Regions from separate parts of the Paenibacillus sp. NPDC057934 genome, predicted to be linked through region 1. Evidence: riboswitches for the same ligand, from Rfam matches in the RefSeq annotation. Region 1 holds a riboswitch; each other region holds the start of a gene.
What was found. A riboswitch is a leader RNA that binds a small molecule or an ion and turns the genes downstream of it on or off. The one in region 1 is predicted to bind cyclic di-GMP.
Positions count from the first base shown of each region.

Region 2: it holds a riboswitch for cyclic di-GMP, as region 1 does, so the genes downstream of both, ACFVRY_RS04615 (thiamine pyrophosphate-binding protein) here and ACFVRY_RS11580 (choice-of-anchor A family protein) in region 1, are expected to answer to the same signal.
Region 3: it holds a riboswitch for cyclic di-GMP, as region 1 does, so the genes downstream of both, ACFVRY_RS11135 (anti-repressor SinI family protein) here and ACFVRY_RS11580 (choice-of-anchor A family protein) in region 1, are expected to answer to the same signal.
Region 4: it holds a riboswitch for cyclic di-GMP, as region 1 does, so the genes downstream of both, ACFVRY_RS23020 (FapA family protein) here and ACFVRY_RS11580 (choice-of-anchor A family protein) in region 1, are expected to answer to the same signal.

Region 1 is NZ_JBHVPB010000004.1:388,266-391,380, reverse strand. Features, by position in the region: gene ACFVRY_RS11580 (choice-of-anchor A family protein) at 1-1,260, opposite strand, end outside; cyclic di-GMP riboswitch class I at 1,350-1,439, opposite strand; gene ACFVRY_RS11575 (YhjD family protein) at 1,907-2,314, shown strand; gene ACFVRY_RS11570 (ASCH domain-containing protein) at 2,501-2,947, opposite strand.
Region 2 is NZ_JBHVPB010000002.1:24,184-27,298, reverse strand. Features, by position in the region: gene ACFVRY_RS04620 (methyl-accepting chemotaxis protein) at 1-502, shown strand, start outside; cyclic di-GMP riboswitch class I at 1,070-1,162, shown strand; gene ACFVRY_RS04615 (thiamine pyrophosphate-binding protein) at 1,348-2,985, shown strand; gene ACFVRY_RS04610 (carboxymuconolactone decarboxylase family protein) at 3,001-3,115, shown strand, end outside.
Region 3 is NZ_JBHVPB010000004.1:283,708-286,822, forward strand. Features, by position in the region: gene ACFVRY_RS11130 (2-oxoglutarate dehydrogenase E1 component) at 1-676, opposite strand, end outside; cyclic di-GMP riboswitch class I at 1,195-1,279, shown strand; gene ACFVRY_RS11135 (anti-repressor SinI family protein) at 1,307-1,459, shown strand; gene ACFVRY_RS11140 (helix-turn-helix domain-containing protein) at 1,566-1,895, opposite strand; gene ACFVRY_RS11145 (TasA family protein) at 2,078-2,665, opposite strand; gene ACFVRY_RS11150 (TasA family protein) at 2,737-3,115, opposite strand, start outside.
Region 4 is NZ_JBHVPB010000010.1:224,966-228,080, reverse strand. Features, by position in the region: gene ACFVRY_RS23025 (FUSC family protein) at 1-612, shown strand, start outside; cyclic di-GMP riboswitch class I at 924-1,014, shown strand; gene ACFVRY_RS23020 (FapA family protein) at 1,118-2,974, shown strand; gene ACFVRY_RS23015 (DMT family transporter) at 3,050-3,115, opposite strand, start outside.

The sequences.
Region 1 (3,115 bases):
CGTTGGTGTTGGCTTCGGCGTCGCTGTTGGTGTCGGCGTTGCCGTTGGTGTTGGCTTCGGCGTCGCTGTTGGTGTTGCCGTTGCTGTCGGTGTTGGTTTCGGCGTCGCTGTCGGCGTAGCCGTTGGTTTAGGTGTTTTTGTCGGCTTTGGTGTTGGCGTTGGTGTTGGTGTTGGGCATGGTGTTGGCGTTGGTGTTGTCGTCGCTGTCGGTGTTGCCGTTGGCTTCGGACTTGGCGTTGGCGTCGGCGTAGCTGTTGGCTTCGGACTTGGTGTTACCGTCGCTGTTGGTGTAGCTGTCGGTTTCGGACTTGGTGTTGCCGTCGCTGTCGGTGTAGCTGTTGGTTTCGGCGTTGCACTCGGTGATGGTGTTGGGGTAGCAGACGGTGTCGGACTTGGGCTTGGCGTAGGCGTTGTTGACGGGGTGGTTCCTTCAAACGGATAATGGTGCATTTGCACAAAACCGTTGAATGAAGTGGCTATCAACGTGCCATGCAACTCCGCATAACTGTAGAACACACTCGCTTTTGGCGCCAGAATTGTACCTTCTATCGTTGTATTAGCTATACTGATTGAGCCTGCTTGATAAAAATTAAATAATACCTTCCGGGGACTTCCTCCCCAGATTTGAAAACTTGGAATGCTGATCGCGCCTCCGCTAACATTGACTATAACAGTGCCATTGTTTGCAATGTTGAACTGAAGACCGTTGGCATCCGCCAAATCGGAGGCGGATAGATTCACGACATTAAAGGCTTCCGGGGCGTTGATGGTTATTTTCCCGTATTCCTTCTTGAAAGATCCTGCCTCGGGGAGAGACGCCAGCTCAGCCGATTTATTAATCAGAAATTGCTTTTCTCTAGCAAAATCAATTGGAGTAGCCTTTCTCTCGCCTTCTTTGATATCAGCCCGTTCCTTGCTCAAAGATCCCCCGTAAACGGCTGTGCCATACACAGTTCCATCAGTCAAATTAATGTTTCCTCCCGCAATTAGAACATCGCCGCCCTGGGCATCCTTAGATACGCCATAACCTTTCAGGCTGATGTTCCCTGCGGCCGCAAGCCGCCCGTGAATCTGGTCGTTCGACTGCGTGAAGTCTCCAAACACAAAAGCATTAAAATTCCCGGCAACCCCCAAAACTGGCGTGGGGGTATACGGCAAGCCCGATGTTGCGTTCACCGGGACGCCCAGGGAAAACGTGCTTCCCACTGTCAGCAGCCCTGCCAGGAACAATTTCACTGCCGACTTCATTTTTTTCCTCAATGCTTACACCTCCTATTAAATTTTATATGATCTCGTAGCAGCTACGATGACAACAAAAAAAGACCACCAAGAAGTAGAGAAGCTCTCTTCATGGCAGTCGGACGGTCATGGCACTTGTCAGTACTTTAGACTCCTGGACTTTGCGTCCCGTCTTTTCAGACGGTTTGCTATTATACATGACGATAATAACTTACTAGAAATGCCCGCAAAACAACATACGGCAGGCCCTGCGTGATATTTTTTGCTGTAATTTATCAATAGTGTAGCTTGGCGTTATCGCATTGTCAACGAATTCCTTTTTGTACAATATTTAAATGAAAAAAGCGCCAAAAGGCGCTTCAAATCGTCATTTTATCCTCTTTTTAGAACATCTGTATCCACCCGATAATTGATATCCATAACGGAATACTCAGGAACAGTCCGAACAACATACCCCGATAAATATTCCCTTCATGCTCCATGGCTCACTTCTCCCCAATATTACAATAGTCTTCCTTTTAGTATTTCAAATTAAATATAATATCATTCCTTCGAATGAATTGTGAATTACATCACAATATTGTGTTAGTTTATAAATACCATTGAATATTTTTTGAAATTCGGAGTAGAATAGGAATACACGTTCTCATTTTAGGTGGTGATACGCATGCACAAAGCCGAGAGTATAGACAATCATCTGGTAAAATCGTATTTGCTTCTCCCGCTGATCCTATCTGCTTTTGAACGCGATGCCAGCATCATTTCCGCGCAGCTCCGAACACCTTCACCTTATCTTGAAGTTTTGGATACGGCAGCCCATGCAGCTACTGCAGATCTCAGGGATATCCGCACGGAGATGAGAATTCGCGGCATTAAGGTATATGAACAACATAAGCTCCCGCATGGCCTTGAGGCTAAATTCATCTGCCGGGGATATCACGAACGGATGCTGCTGCTGAATGAACTCATTGCCGCACAAGCAGGAATCCATATGCGCAAGTATCTAGGACTGGATATTTCGGCTTTCCGAAATGAGCAGGAGCAATACAGAATCAATCCTGCCCCTCAACTCTAAATCTACCCTATGCTAAGGATCGGTTAAAAAAATAGGCCCTGCCATGGGAGTTGGCAGGACCCAAATCTATACCACTAAACACTGGGGGGCGTTTGGTAAATCCAATATAACCCCCGAACCTGAAAATAAGCTGATCTTAAGATAAAAATTAGCTTAAAAAATGTCACGATTTTTGTTAAACGAAGATCAGAAATGTTCCTCTTCATCCGAAAGGGGGTACTCCCAGAAGCCCAGTCGCCCTTTGGCCGGGACGGGATGAACCAGCGGGCGAACATCCTCCAGCTCCCAAGCGAAACGTCCTTCTGTATAGTCGCCAAAAGCCCGTTCGTTCTCGCTTATCCACTGCGCCACACCATTCAACCCAGTAATACCATTCAACCCAGTAATACCATGGCACTCCTTCAGTTTCCCTGTAGCAATAATAACACCCGTGGGTAAATTCCCTTCTGTATAGCCGAGCTTTGCGAGTAGCGATTGGAACGGCTCTCGTCTACATGCGGCCTTGTCTATTTTAAGACCGGCATGGATTGCCAGTTCTCCACGATATGCCGTTCGCCATGAACGGGTTTCGTAGTTTTTCTCACCAAGCGCAACCAATGTAGCCCAGGGCTGCCGTATTGTTAAGCAACGCATGTTGTGTTATCTCCTTCTTTATTTCACTGAGCCATCAGGTGTACATCCCTACTATAACTCATTTATCTAGATATCGAACTTCTTATCCAACACCACAATTAACAAAGTTGCAAGCGGTCCACATAACGCACTTGCATATATCATGAAATGTCCGGACAAAATTAACCA
Region 2 (3,115 bases), on a different contig from region 1:
CCTGAACGCTTCCATCGAAGCTGCCCGTGCCGGAGAGCATGGTCGCGGGTTCGCCGTGGTTGCCCAGGAAGTACGCAAACTGGCAGAGGAATCCACCGCCTCGACCAAAGAGGTCTTCGGCCTGGTACGAAGCATTGAGAGCGATATTAAGGAAGCCATTGCGAACATTACCATCAATGAGGAAGTCGTTCAGGTACAGAATGAAATGATCATTCAAACTGCACAGGTTTTCGGGCAAATTGTCCAAAGCGTACAGTACATTACCGAGCAAATCGCCGCCTTCTCTTCGGAAAGCGACCTGATGCTGGACAGCGCCCTGAAGATCTCCACAGCGATTGAGAACATCTCAGCAATTACTCAGCAAACAGCAGCCAGCACCGAAGAGGTCTCTGCATCGATGAGTGAACAGATCAATGCCCTGCAATCCGTTGCGGATGAGAGTGAAAAAATGACATCAGCTGTCTTCCAGCTGCAAAAAACGATTCATATTTTTAAATTTTAGAATTTGTCATAAAAATTTTATTTTTATTCATTGCAGCACAAAACTGCCGTATAAGCTCTGTCTTATACGGCAGTTTTTCAATTTATGAAACGTTTGTATTATATCACTTTCAAGCCTTTCTGAAAGTTTATAACCACAATTTTTGTTTATCCACTCCCCTCTCAAATACCCTACTTTCAACCTAATCCCCTCCTGTGCAGTTCAAAAGAATTTGAGCACTATGATTCATTGCCTTTCATGAAAAACATCATCTTAAATCTTGATTCAACTAATTTCTTCAATTAATATCTAATCTTGTCCATCCAATAGTTTTCATCTAATTTGCATTTTCACACCAATCCCTCAAATGAAATCTTGCTCTTTCTCCTGATTAAATGCTTGCTTCAGACCTATTTGTAACCGTATTCCATTTTACAATGCACCCTTGGATACATTTTAAATTAAAACTAAATTCCTACTTTCTTTCATATTTTTCGTCAAATTCCGAGTTCGTTTGTGTAAAATATATTGACAAAGACGAGCTAGGAATATAATGTAAAGGAAAATTATTCTTATAATTAGTTATAAAATTTATATGGGCAAAATTCCTGAAAAGGAATGACGCAAAGCCATGGATCTACAGCCTCATTTTTTCGGGGCCATGACTGCCAGGTTGCAGTAAAAACCAGGAAGATCGACTTAATTTTGCGGTCTGAGTGGCGGTTTTTTGCTACCAACCTGTGCTCCATTATTCGAGCACAGGTTTTGTTGTTTCTTTGTACCCGTTAGTATCGTTCTAATCATTTGGCACTACCAGAACGATAATATAATTATCTTTTACTTAACCCAATTCATTTACTTGAGAGGTGTTTTTTTTGAAGACAGTCGCAGATTATATGGCGGAGGCACTACGTAACCTCGGAGTAACCCATTCATTTGGTATTATTGGTAAATCCATTTGTCCCTTAGTTCTGAAGATGGTGGATTACGGTATTGAGTTTATTCCTGGAAGACATGAATCCAGTTCCGGCTTTGAAGCCGCAGGCTATGCACTCAAGACTGGCGGACTAGGCGTTGCTTTCGGAACATCCGGTCCCGGAGGCACGAACCTGCTTACTGCAGCGGCCCATGCCAAGGCGAATAACCTTCCGGTACTATTTATTACAGGGCATCAATCCATAAAAGAACTAGGTATTCCGCAATGTCAGGATTCTTCCTCATATCTGGCTGATCTAGCTGATATGTTCAAACCGGCTACCCTGTTCAGCAAACTTGTAGAACGTGGCGATAACTTGAGCACCATTTTCAATCATGCTATCTCTATTGCTCTGGGCGGTACCCGTGGTCCCGTTCATCTTTGCTTGCCGTTCGACGTTCAGACTGAACTGCTGGAAGAATTCCCGGTAGTTTATCCAGAGCGTGAATCGCTCGTCAGCATCTCCAATTTTGACCGTGTAATCAACGCTATCAACAATGCTGAGAATCCGCTAATTATTGCCGGTAAAGGTGTTAACCGTTCCGGGGCTCATAAAGAGCTGATCGAACTGGCTGAAACATTCAACATCCCTGTCGTGACCTCTCCTGGTGGCAAAGGTGCTATTCCTTGGGATCACCCGCTCTATCACGGTCCTGTCGGTGTCGGCGGATGTACGCATGGCGATGACATGCTAAATCATAGTGATTTGTATATCGTGCTGGGCTCCCGCCTGAGCGATATGACCATCTGTAATCTCAAACGCGAGAATCATCCAGAAACATTAATTCAGTTTGATAGCGACCCTACGTTTGTAGGCAAAATTCTAACCTCCAAAACTATACCGGTCTCCGGGGATCTGCGTGATAATCTTGTGTATTATCTTGAACACCTGGATAGAGATTCTGTGACCAAACATAATACTCCAAGTTTTAACTATCGGGAAGAACTGCCTGAGCTTCCAGGCCTCTCCCTCGCTTCAGTTATGAGCGTGATGAGTGATTTTATTCCATACAACAACACGGTGTTCGTGGATGATGGAAGCCATGGCTTTAATGCCGTTAAATGGTATAACGTTAAAAAACCGGGCAGTTTTGTGTTCGATGCCTATTTTGCCTGCATGGGTAACGCAATTGGCATGGCTATCGGCGCCAAGGTTGCATCACCGGATGAAACGATCTTCTGTGTGACTGGCGATGGGTGCTTTATGATGCTGGGCGCTGAGATTAATACAGCAGCATGTAAGGATATCCCGGTTATTTTTATCGTTGTCAACAACATGCAGCTGGATATGGCACTAAAGGGTATGGAGAAGACTACGGGCCGAATTGACGGAACCCTATTCGAAGTCCCAATGGACGCGGTGAAGTTCGGCGAATCGCTTGGAGCAACCGGATATCGCTGTGAAACTTTGGATCAATTCTCCGCTGCGATCGCAGATGCAGTAGCCTTGAACAAGGTAGCCGTAATCGAACTGTTGACAGACCGTGACGAAGTACCACCTACAGCACACCGTGTAGTGAATCTTTAATCAGGGGGCCAATTTATGAGCGACAATTTGGACAAAAATATCAATAGTGGTCTGAACCACTTTGCTAACTTATCAGGAGAGTATGGAGCCAAAGCCTTGGCTCCTATTAAAGACCATTTTCCAGATCTGG
Region 3 (3,115 bases), 100 kb from region 1:
GTACAAGGGCATCGTTGCCCTCTAGGCTGAAACGCTTTTGGCCCACGAAAGTCTTGTGCAGGAAGGTCTCGAACTGTTCCACTTGAATCAACCGGCTCAGCAATTCCTTGCGTTCAGCGGTATTTAGTGGAGCAGGTGAGTTAACGGACTCTGCCTGGCTGTTCAACCAGCGAAGTTCCTGTTCATCATGCACATGACCAAATTCGTAGGCGATAGTTTGTGTATAGGCTTGGCGCATCCGGTGAACAGCGTCCCAAGCGGTTTGAATATTATCCGGTACATTCTCCCAAATCAGCGAAGCAGGGAGGGCCATGAGGTCCTCACGCGTAAGTTCATACGTTTCGTGATTCAGCCATTTTATCATAGGGTTGTGATCCCGCTCCAGCGGGTCAATATTGGCGGCCAAATGGCCATATATACGAATGTTAGCGATTAGCTTGGAGGCTTTAACAGCCTTGCGAAGCCAAACGGCATCTCCCGAGACGATAGGCTGCGGAGCTGGTTCGGCATCCGGCGCCAGGGGAGGCGGGCCATAAACAGTAAAAAGTTCACGGTAATTATTTTCAATTGAGGAGGGGTCTTTCACAAACTGCTCATACTTCTCTTGAATGTAGCCCAGATTGGGACCGTAATATTTGCTCCAAACAGATTCATTGTAGGGCTCTTTGGCTGCCATGAATACATCCTCCTAACGGATGAACTCCAAACGCGGGGCGCTGGTATGGGCCTTGTTCGGAGCTGTGATGGTTGCGTTTTCATTTCCTTTCTATTGTGCTACTTTCGGTGGCCTTAATCAATTCATACTTTCGTCCAATCCAATCGCAAAACGGTATGGTTCAGCCCGGTCATTGATGCCATAGCGCCATAAATAGATTAGTCTAAGAGGTCGGAACTAGTAAAATGATGCTATAGACCTTGAATTGACAGGAAAAGCTGTTTAGAGGATTTGAATTTTGGTTAATAACTTTATATAGTTCGTATGGATTAGTATATTTATTCATGAATTTAAAATTTTACATTTCGTACAGATAGTTTCAGATTGGACAGGTATTAGTCCAAACGAGCTAAACTTTTTACATTTGTCTCCTTAGAAATTTCCAGAAAACGACACACTTTTCCGATTATTTCTTGTATAATGTTATTGCAGTAAGGTTTTTAATAATAATTTCTAGCCAGATCCTTTCATGTAAAGGGTCCAGTAAAGGGTAAACCTGTTGAAAGACAGGGGCACAAAGTCTCGGGTCTAAGGTAGAAATACTAAGACGGCCGGACTGCCTGGGGACGAGAAATCTTAGGAGGAGATTTTTTGGATAAGTCCAACCAGGGGAGCAACGGAGAACTACAGACAGTCGATCTGGATTTAGAATGGGTATATTTGCTGCTGAGTGCCAAGAAGGCGGGCATCAAGGCGGAGGAGATTCGCCGTTTCTTTAATGAAAAGGCTTTAAAGGCAATTTAGCAGCTTGAATCATAACAGGATACATATAGAGAAGGGCACAGCATATGCTGTGCCCTTCTCTATATGATGGGTCTCCAAGGCATTGAAGCGCTCAGGGCCGGAATCATTAATCCTTTTGTTCAAGACGCCATTTTTGATAATCCAGAAATTCCTTGAACTCCCGCTTGCTGATGCCGGAGCTCATTGCCTCTTGCACGAGCCGGAACCATTCCGAATCCAGAGGCGTATCTTCCGTGTCGGAGAGATCTCCATATAGCAACACGTGAATAGAGACTTGGAGCGCGTCGGCAATTTTCTCAATGAATTGGATAGAGGGGTTGGACTGAATATTTCTTTCAACATTACTCAGGTACGACTTGGCCACATCCGCCTTGTCCGCAAGCTCGGATAAGGATAAGCCCTTCTCGACCCGGAGTTCATGGATACGTCCTCCCATATTATCAGGCACGATGACAACGCCCCTCCGTACTTTTTGTATAAGTATAACAAATTTCCTTGAAACGGACAAAGACACATTGCTGTTCAGAGGAGAAAGAGGGAGGGGACTGGATCAAAAACCGGCATGCCCCAGCCCGATTAAGGGTCTAAGAGATGCCGGTATTTTTTATAAGAACAGGTTTATTTAAATTCGCCAGCGCCTTGCTTGGCGTTGAAGGTCAAAGTCACGTCCAGTTTGTCGCCTTGGAAGATGTTTTGATCCTGATTGTTCTCAACAAACTCAAAGGCTAACTTGAGCGTCTTGGATTGGGCTGCGGAGATGCCACCTGGGAAGGCGTTAGCTACCAGATCGTAGCCCGGATTGCTCTGCAAATCCTTGAGTGTTGCTTCGCCAACGACATGGCCAGTAATCGGACCACTAGTATAGCTGCTGTCAAGGAGTTTTACTTTAAAGTGTGCACCGAGATCCTCTGAGCCATTGTTGGTGTTAGCATCCGTAACATTATACGCTGTAGCCAGCTTCAATTCCTTAATGTCAAGTGTGCCGTTGTTCTGTAGAGTGAAGCTGCGGACAGCGATGTCACCTGGTTTCAGATTGCTCAGGTTCACATTTTGGGTAGGATTAGTATTCAGATCGAGCGTGCCAGCAGCGAAAGTTGCTGTGCTTTCCGCTGTATCGCTGAAGTAAGCGAAGGTGCCGCCCCCGATTAAAGACAATCCCAAAGCTGCTGAGGCTACACCAAGACCCAATGTTTTTTTGATACCCATGATTAAATTCCTCCTCTTATATGGTTAATAAAATGGTAGACAAAATGGATACTGAATTTAGATCAGACGGCTTATTTGTATTCGCCAGCGCCTTGTTTGGCCTCGAAGGTCCAATTCAATTTCAGGCTATCCCCCTGGTAGTAGTTCTGTGGCTGGAAGTTGTCGACAAAGGCAAACTGAACGGACAGCTTATCTAGAGTTCCTGCCTTGATCCCTGATTTTTCCCCGAAAACTGAACCAAGGATGCCTGCTTTTACAAGGTCTGGTGACAGACTTTCCAGCTCAGACAATTTTTTAACAAGGACCGGAGAAGATATCTTGTCTTTATTAACCAAGAAGGTGACCACAATGTCATCTTTCAAATTATGAGTTCCATTGTCATTGTTCACATCTATAACCTGAGCTGCCGTCTTCAGCAGCACTTGGGAAATATCAAGTGAGCCACTATTC
Region 4 (3,115 bases), on a different contig from region 1:
TTGGCACTTGAAGGAAGCCAACTGCTAGCAGAAGCACTGAGAGGTCTTGCCGCTGGCGAAAAAAGTTCGGTAAAGGGCAATACAGTATCGAAACAAGCCGGTGAACTGCTGAAGCGAAGCGGCAAAAAGCAGAAAGAGATTCACTACACGCTATCGCATTACCAATGCCGAAATGAATTGAACAGGCTTAGCACTGCTACTTCTCATCTTAAAACCGTTCATGCCTATGTGAAGGAAATTGCCGATGAGATCGCCCTGCTGCCACCGCATTATGCAGCTGCAGAAGGGATGACTGGTTCGCTGGAAGCCACTGCCGATTGCATCGCACTGTACGGAACGAAGACCCTGTCCGATACCGAGTGCCCCCGTTCCCTCCCAGACGCCCTACGCCATGCACGGGAATTGCAACTCTCTTGCTTCTCCAAGCTTCAGAGTCATTGCCCTCTGACCGCTATGCGCGATCTTGGTGCAGTCTTCTCGCACCTGAACCGGGTGCTGGATGAGGTGGAACGGGCGGAATATGCCACCTGTTCGGCGGTACCGCACGAAGCTAAGCGAGACATCGCCCAAGGTATTCGTTACATGAAAAAAGGACTCTCCCACAAGTTATAACGTGGAGAGTCCTTTCATTTTACTAAAACCATCTTACACGTTATAATTAAGGAAATGTGGAATATATAGGTACTTTCTACGGATTATGTGATCCTGTGAGAGACGTCCCGGGCCATCCGCCTTAGACGCCTCTCTTTTACATGTGAATGGTCTGGGTGAATTTATTTATTCCCTATTGTCAATTCGTTACTTTAGCACTAAAATTAAAAGGATTTAATGCCGACATTTTATATATACGACGTACCGGCGCCTTCTTTTTTTGTCGATTTTAGTCGATTAAAGTGCCTGATGCTGAGTATACATCATTGATCCATTTTTAAAGGCAAACTATTCGAAAGGGTAGGACGCAAAGCAATGGGCCTAAGAATGCACAAGTGCATTTATGGTTGCCAGGCTGCCAATTAGACGCCTACATGGCGGATATCCCTAGTGGATGATCGCACCGAAATAACGGTGCTCTCTATGTACAGATGCCTTTGATTATACAAAGAAGCGAGGTAACCGAATGCCGCACCGCCCTAATCCAAATGAAGTAAAAGAACTTGCCCGGCCTTTGCCAATAGATCCCTCCGAACAAATCTTGAATAGTGTTACAGAATCTCTACCACTAGACGACGCCAACAATAAGGATGGCATCATCATTATTCAAAATAATCAATTTTTCATCACCTCACCCTTATCTGGCGGCAAACCCGCTGTCGTCTCTCCCGTTCCTCCCCTAGTCCTTAGGAAGAACCGGCAGATCATTACTACCCCTACAGAAGTATTGTCATCCGACCGCCTGGAATGGGAGATTGAAGAGCCAGCTCCGTACGAGATCATAGTCTCCGAAGACAAGCTATCTGCCTTCCTTACCGTGCGACGAGTAGAACAGTACGCTTGGCGCCTGAAGAACTGTGCAGCCACGAATAACATCGCGGTCAGTGCGGAGCAGGACAAGAAAGCCCTGCTATCTACACTGCGCATCGAACAGGTCCTTGCCGATTTTGATAAAAAATCCATCTCACAGAATCTCAATATTCCCGCGATCTACGAGGAATTGAACCGCCCCACCGGACGGCCTGTTCGTGTTGCGGAAGGCACGGCGCCCAAACCTTCGATCGGTGCACGAATCGAAATTCCGTTCTCCGAGGAAGCCCTAACAGCAGAAATCTTCCATAGAAACGTGAGCGGACAGGAAGGGCAGAAATATCCGGACATTCCCGAAGTTCAGGAAGGTGACATCATAGCGATAAAGCATCCATCCATCGAAGGAGTGCCTGGATATGATGTGTATGGACATCTGCTTCCTGCTACACCACCTGAAGATATCCGGCTTACCGCCAAGGAACATACACAGCTTGTGTCCGGAGTGAAGGTCATGGCGCTTCGTACCGGCAGACCCCGCCTGACAGGAGTGAAGGGCTCCATCTTTGATATTGCTGCAGCGCACAGGGTTCTGGGGAATGTCAATTCTGAGACTGGGCATATCGTATTCGCGGGGGACGTTGCTGTTCACGGCGATGTGGAAGAGCGGATGATTATTGAGGCGATTGGAAATGTCTATATTTACGGAAGTGTGAAGAATGCGACCATCGCGGCAACCGGAAGTATTTGGATTCGGGGCGATGTGGCGGAGAGCAAGCTGTATTCGGGATATCATGGAGTATTCAACAACCGACTCTATCATCTCTCCAAACAGATCATGGAGGAAGGCATTCTGCTACGGAAGGCAGCCAAGGTATTGTCCCAAAAGCTAGCCAACCGCCAGCAGCCTGTCAATTACGGCCAGGTCATTCAGCTTCTGCTCGATACCAAATATAAACGATTCGCGATTCTGATCCCCGAGCTCCTAAACGTTCTCTCTGACATCAAGCATACCTACCCTCAGGATACGAAACAGTTGAAACGCTTGCTGGAGGTCTTTTTGCAGCCAGATCAGTTTATCGGGTTGTTGAATGATGCGCTTGTGGAATCCTTCCTGAAGTTGCTAAAGGATATGTACAGAGGCATTGTTGTTATGCAGGAGACTAAAGTCCGGATTGATCTTCCCTACAGCGATAGCAGCAGCATTCATTCTGGCGGCAACATCACCCTTTACGGAGAAGGCACTCGGAAAAGTGAGCTGTTGTCCGCTGGAGATATCGCCTACACAAGCAGAAATGCGGTCTGTGAAGACTCCAATCTGGAAGCCAAGGGTGCCATCACAGCACAGACGGTTGGAGGGACAAGTGAAGTCAAGTCCACCTTAAAGGCCGGAAAGAGGCTTGTTCTGCACAAAATGAGCGGTGGTACAATCAGTGTTGGCGGCTACTCGGAAGAGGTTACCGAACCACTGGAGAACGCTGTGATCACACCACAGACGCTACAGCGCCGACAATAAAATAAAAGGAGGTCCCTCGCGACAATGTCAGCAGGGACCTCCTTTTACTATTCGATGTAGGGCATTCAGCCTTGGTCAGTTAGCTGAAAGTTTGGTAGAACGCTTGAATTTCACATTCACCAGAACAATGCTGCACACAAT